2 regions of the Undibacterium sp. TC9W genome follow, and region 2 is predicted to be linked to the other one. Evidence: predicted binding sites of a transcription regulator. Region 2 holds the regulator's gene; the other holds the start of a gene.
What was found. The regulator FliA, encoded in region 2, starts transcription of late flagellar genes. The targets are predictions, from matches to a motif close to CTAAAGTTTNNNNNNNNNNNGCCGNTA.
Positions count from the first base shown of each region.

Region 1 (3,423 bases), 250 kb from region 2:
CCTGCTTGAAAGACAGGGCTTTGATATAAGCTTCGATCGCCGCATCCAAGTGATTCGCCTCGCGCAAGGTGTCCCCATAAGCCCCCCAGATTTCAGGAATATCGTGGGTCAGCGTCAGCGCGTGCTGCCCGCACTCTATGGACTCCTGCACTTGCCCGTTCTGACGCAGTGCATCAATCAGATTAGGATAGACCTGCACCAGCTCTGGCTGCAGTTGTAACGCGTGCCGGTATTGTGCGATGGCGACGCTATACATACCGTGCTCGCGATAAGCGAGGCCGAGATTATTGTACAGATAGGGCAAACCTGGGTCTAATTGAACTGCCTTCGATATACTCGCTATCGCCTCCTCTGTCTTGCCTATGAAACGCAGTGCATTTCCCAGATTATTGAGGCCAACAACCATCTCTGGCTGAATTGCCAGTGCTTTTTCCAGATACACGATGGCATCAGAACAACGCTCTAGAGAAATCAGCACGTTGCCCATATTGGCAAGTATGTGTGGGTTATTTGGCAACAAGGTAATAGCCTTGCTTAATACTTCAAGTGCTTGCGGAAACTTGGCCTGCTCTATCCTGGCTACACCTATATAGTCCCAAACGATACCGTCCCGTGGCAAATAAGTTGATAGCCAGAGGCCGGCCTCTTCCAATTGGGGGTACTGCTTCGCCAGCAAGTATTTATTGAATATGCCGAAAGCAATGTTCCTGTTGTCAGGAAAGTGAGGCATGACGTCAAAAGCCAATTTCAGATATCCCATGGCTTCGTCACTCTCATCCGCGTCACCAGCCATCCTGGCCAGGGCATATAAAGCTTCCGCGTGGCGCGGAAAATGCCTGATGATAGTCAGGCAGCCTTGCCTGGCATCGGATATAGAACCAGCATCGAAAAGTCGATGAACATCGCGCATTGCTTTTCGCGCATCAAAACTCGTTTTTGCCATGTCCAGTCCCCAGGTCAGCTTTTTCTCATTAAACTTTTTTACAATTGCCTCATCTGACTTACAAATTAAGTAAGCAAAATGATTAAAACTGCATGTCCAGACTGGAAAATACCAGAAACCACCATGCTCAGGCTTATTTTATAGCCAATGATTTTGTTTCCATGTGTTAAATAAAGCCTGAAAACTAAATCAAATTTGACCCTAAAGTATTTTAAAAAAGCGTCGACAAGCGGAAAGAGTTAAAAAACTTGAGCAAAAAAAATAAGATTTATTTTCAGAAACACGCTAAAACTTTTTTAGTCTCTACCGATACCCTTTACAACGGCGGTCCAATAGTCAGCACGAAAGACCAAAGTTTCAGGCTACTACGCCAATTTGAATAACTTAGGGAGAATTACCATGGCTGTTATTAATACCAATATTGCATCGCTGAATGCACAACGTAACCTGAGCACATCCCAATCTGCTCTGAACACTTCCCTGCAACGTCTGTCTTCCGGTCTGCGTATTAATAGCGCTAAAGATGATGCTGCTGGTCTGGCTATTTCCGAACGTCTGTCTTCTCAAATCGGCGGCTTGAATCAAGCTGCACGTAATGCGAACGACGGTATCTCTCTGGCGCAAACCGCTGAGGGCGCATTACAACAAATCGGTTCCAACTTGCAACGTATCCGTGATCTGGCCGTACAATCTGCCAACGGCTCCAACAGCGTTTCTGATCGTGCCGCTCTGAACAACGAAGCAAGTCAGCTGATTTCTGAGATCAACCGCGTTGCCAGCAGCACCAACTTCAACGGCGTGAACCTGCTCGACGGTAGCTTCTCCGCACAGACTTTCCAAGTTGGCGCAAACGGTACAGCAAACGATCAAATCAATATCGCTTCCATCTCCAGCGCAAAATCTAGCGCCCTGGGTGTTGGAGCATCTTCCAGCTACGCTACGACAGTAGCCGGTGCCGGTGCAGTTACTACTACAGCCCTGGCTGCTGGTGACTTGTCCATCAATGGCTTCCAGGTTGGCGCATCTGCAGCTGACGGCGTATCCTTCTCCAATTCCACAGGCAGCGGTATCGCTAAAGCAGCAGCGATCAATGCGATCAGCGGTAGCACAGGCGTTACTGCAACTGTAGGTTCCACTACAGTTGCAGGTACAGCCAGCACATCCGCAACAGCGATTGCCTCCGGCGACATCACTATTAACGGCGTGAATCTGGGTGCCTTGAGTGCTTCGACTTCCGGCGCACAACGTGGTGCTCAAGTTGCAGCTGCTGTAAATGCAATCAGTACACAAACAGGCGTTACTGCAACATTCAATACAACAACTGGTGCAGTTGCACTGGCTGCTGCCGATGGCCGTAACATCACTGTAACAGCCAGCACAAACGCTGCCGGTGCTGCTGCCAATACAGGTATCACTGTATCCGCAACTGGTGCAACTGACATTGCAACATCGACACTGTCCCTGACTTCGACCAGCTCTGCAGGTATCACTCTGGCTAACGGTACTGGTACTGGTTTGACAGCTGCCAACCTGACAGGTGGTTTCACTTCCGCCAGCGTAACAGTCGGTGCAGGTGTATCTTCACTGAATCTGGGTACCGCTGCCGGGGCCACCGCCGCGTTGACGACAATTGATGCGGCCCTGCAATCGATCAATAGTTCCCGCGCTTCTCTGGGTGCGTATCAAAACCGCTTCTCTTCCGCGATCGAAAGCTTGCAGACTAACTCTGAAAACTTGACAGCATCCCGCAGCCGTATCCGTGATGCAGATTTCGCTCAAGAAACAGCGTCTCTGACACGTGGCCAGGTCTTGCAACAAGCTGGTACAGCGATTTTGGCTCAGGCTAACGGCTTGCCAAACGGCGTTCTGGCCCTGTTGCGTGGCTAATAGCAGTAGGCTTATGTAAATTAGGTCTATACTTAAAGCATAAAGCATGTCCCCCTGGTCAAGATTTTGACCAGGGGTATTTTTCTTGAAGGAAAAGATCATGGACATCCGATCGATAGGGAGCACATCTCCATCAGGACAACTGATCAGTGACCGTGCAACAGGCCCCGATACCAGCGCCCCCGTTTCAAGGTCTGCAGCAGCGTCAACGCAAACCATTGATGCCGTCAAGGCAGCCCCTTCTGCATCCGCACCGCCAGAATTCGATAAAGTGACTAAAGCTGTCGATGATATCAACAAGACAATCCAGTCTCTGTCACAATCACTCGAATTCAGTGTGGAAGAACATAGTAATAAAGTAGTCGTAAAGGTGGTTGATCTGCAAACCAAAGAAGTTTTGCGCCAGATCCCGTCCGAGGAAGCCCTTGAAATCTCGCGTTCTCTGGATAAACTACAGGGTTTACTGATCAAACAACAAGCGTAATTAGCTAATCATATAGTCAGTCCTGCATCTAAGTTTTAAATTGGCATGTAAATTCCCCTCTAAAGTCTGGTTTGTCTTTGCCGATAATTTAGTACAGTACGGTCTGACA
Region 1 is NZ_JBMPPJ010000005.1:29,206-32,628, forward strand. Features, by position in the region: gene ACO0LN_RS07905 (tetratricopeptide repeat protein) at 1-943, opposite strand, end outside; gene ACO0LN_RS07910 (flagellin) at 1,343-2,830, shown strand; gene ACO0LN_RS07915 (flagellar protein FlaG) at 2,931-3,314, shown strand.
Region 1: a site for FliA is predicted at 1,145-1,171, ahead of ACO0LN_RS07910 (flagellin). Genes of this name have one in related genera too.

Region 2 (3,423 bases):
TCAAATCGCAGACAGGTGCGAGCAGCTTTGCCAGTGACATTGAGGCACCTGTCAATGCCAATGAGTTGAATAATGTTATGTCAGAAATCCGGGCCATGCGCAGCATGCTGGAATCTCAACTTGCAGAAATCTCCTGGACACAAACGCAAAAACGCCAGCCACAAAAAGCAGAAATCCTGCGTGAATTGCTGGCTACCGGTTTTAGCGCCAGTCTGTCACGCTATCTGGTAGAAAAACTGCCTGAAACTGGCAAGCTTGAAAATGGCCTGGATTGGATCAAGAATGTGCTGGTGCGCAATCTTTCTACTATCGACAATGAAAACGAAATGCTGGAAAAAGGTGGCGTGTATGCCCTGGTCGGCCCTACCGGTGTGGGCAAGACCACGACTACGGCCAAGCTGGCTGCCCGTTGCGTCATGCGACATGGTCCATCCAAGCTGGCATTGATCACGACGGACGGTTATCGTATAGGCGGTTTTGAACAATTGCGCATCTACGGCAAAATTTTGGGTGTCATGGTGCATGCGGTCAAGGATGAGGCAGATTTGCGCATCGCCTTGTCCGAGCTCAAGAACAAGCACACCGTCCTGATCGATACTGTCGGTGTCAGCCAGCGCGACAAAATGGTGACTGAACAGGTGGCGATGTTGTCTGGAACAGACACTCCAGTGAAGCGTTTGCTGTGCCTGAATGCGACTTCAACTGGTGAAACCTTGAGCGAAGTGGTGCGTGCTTATCAGGGCAATGGCCTGGCAGGTTGCATTTTGACCAAGCTCGATGAGGCAGCGACCATAGGTGGTGCGCTTGATATTGCGATACGCCAGAAGCTCATGGTGTATTACGTCGCCAGTGGTCAGCGTGTGCCAGAAGATCTGCATATCGCCAACAAACTGTATCTGATAGACCGAGCTTTCAAACTCAAGCGCGAAACAGCGGCTTTCCGTTATCTGGATGAAGAATTACCCTTGCTGATGGCGGGCGCGGTTTCCGCACAAGCATCAGGACGTGCTGGTCAGGAGGTGTCCCTTGGCTAGTTTCGATCAGGCAGAAGGCCTGCGCCGTATGCTGGCTGGGCCAAAACCACGGGTATTTACCTTTTTGTCGGCCTTGAGAGAAGATGAAAAGAGCGGCATGCTGGTGAATCTGGGTGTGTCACTGGCACGCCAGGGTAACCAGGTCTTGATGGTGGATACACGCTCTTCAGAAAACAGTGTGGGCGCCTGGTTGAATGCGAACCTTGATCAGACCTTATTGGATGTAGCGAGACAACAGCGTACAATGAAGGAAGCAGTCAAATTGGTGGCTGCTGGCCTGTCGGTGACGATGCTGGCCCGTCATGCATGGCTGCCGCCAGAAAATACACGGCAATTGTCCAAAGTGTTTGATGTGGCGGCCAACCGTGCGGACCTGGTTATCGTCGATAGCGAGATCAACCTGGATGACAGTTTTCCGCTGGCGACGCTGGATGACAGCGAGCTGGTAATACAGGTTTCTGCTGACCCCGACATGATCAAGGCTGCTTATGGATTGATCAAGCGTGTGAGCAACAGGCTGGGGCGGCGCGGTTATGGTATTTTAGTGTCCGGTGCATCGGAAAAAGAGGCAAGATTGATTTATACGAATATGGCGCAGGCGGCCAGCCGTTACCTGGCAGTGCCACTGCACTACGTTGGCCATGTGCCGGAAGATGAACACGTAAGAAAGGCTGCACATTTGGGACGCTCTGTGATTGATGCTTTTCCTAAAGCCCTTGCTTCGCTGGCATTCTCCCGGCTGGCTGAACAATTGGCAAAGACCGTGCGTTCCACCTTATGTGCAGAGGGAGTCCCTGAGCTGGGTGTCGGTCTCGGAATGTAATCAGAAAAATGTACACCGCGAGCGGAAAATCAGATAAAAACTTCCTTTTGAGGGAGCATGCGCCTCTGGTCAAGCGTCTGGCTTACCAGTTGAAGGCGCGCCTGCCTCCCAGTGTGGAGGTGGATGATCTCGTGCAGGCCGGTATGATAGGCCTGCTGGATGCCGTTAACCGCTACGAAGATACCCATGGCGCCCAGTTTGAAACCTATGCGGTACAACGCATACGCGGTGCCATGCTGGATGAATTGCGTAGTAGCGACTGGCTGCCGCGTGGCGTGCGCCAGAACATGCGCAAGATAGAAAATGCCATGAATGTGCTACAGCAAAAGCTGGGCAGGCCACCGCTGGAAACCGAGGTGGCGAAGTCGCTCAAGCTGAGCCTGGAAGAGTACCAGAACCTGCTGACAGACAGTGGCGGGCACCAATTGGTGTACTACGAAGACTTTCATGATGCGGATACCAAGGAACATTTCCTTGATCATTATTGTTCCGATGCGTCAGGTGACCCCTTGCAGGATTTGCTCAATGACGACTTCCGTGATGCCGTCATCGGTGCGATAGACAGCTTGCCCGAGCGGGAGAAACTGCTAATGGGTCTGTACTACGAACAGGAATTGAATCTCAAGGAAATCGGTGCCGTGATGGGCGTATCAGAGTCACGGGTCTCGCAATTACATAGTCAGGCTGTTGCCAGGCTCAGGGCATACTTAAGGGAGAAAGCGTGGACTGGGCTAGCGTAATCGGATTGATACTGGTGATATTTGGCATAGTCACCGGACAGTTGATGGAAGGGGGCAACCTGTCTTCGCTGGTGCAACCCGCCGCCTTTGTTATCGTGGTAGTGGGAACGCTGGGTGCAGTGCTGCTGCAAAGTCGGCTCAACACCTTCAAGCGCGGCATCCGTATGCTGCGTTGGGTGGTTTCCGAGCCCCCTGATACCAGCAAGAAGAATGTCGCTGATGCTTTGATCTGGAGTGTGGTTGCCCGACGTGAAGGCTTTTTGAGCCTTGAGCGTTATATGAATGCCTCATCCGACCCTTTCATCAGCAAGGGCCTGCGTCTGGTGATCGATGGCATAGACCCGATACGCCTGAAAGACATCCTCGACGTTGATATTTCATTATATGAAATGGAGCAACGCCAGGCTGCTAAAATCTGGGACGCTGCCGGTGGTTATTCGCCTACCATAGGCATTTTGGGTGCGGTGCTGGGACTTATCCATGTCATGGAAAATCTCAGTGACCCGTCCAAGCTCGGTGGTGGTATTGCCGTTGCCTTTGTGGCCACGATCTATGGCGTGGGCCTGGCTAACCTGTTATTTTTGCCCGTCAGTAATAAACTCAAGGAAATCATAGGCCGTGAAGTGACGCGCCGTGAAATGTTATCCGATATTTTTTATAGTATTGCTCTGGGCGACAGCCCGCGCGTGGTGGAAGAAAGACTGACCAATCACCGCAATTAAGCGATGCAGTGACATTGAAAAAATACACTTATGGCAAGAAAAAAATACCACGAAGAACCAGAAAACCATGAAAGATGGCTGGTTTCTTACGCGGATTTTATTAC
Region 2 is NZ_JBMPPJ010000005.1:279,416-282,838, reverse strand. Features, by position in the region: gene flhF (flagellar biosynthesis protein FlhF) at 1-1,034, shown strand, start outside; gene ACO0LN_RS09110 (MinD/ParA family ATP-binding protein) at 1,027-1,857, shown strand; gene ACO0LN_RS09105 (RNA polymerase sigma factor FliA) at 1,866-2,597, shown strand; gene ACO0LN_RS09100 (flagellar motor protein) at 2,579-3,319, shown strand; gene motD (flagellar motor protein MotD) at 3,350-3,423, shown strand, end outside.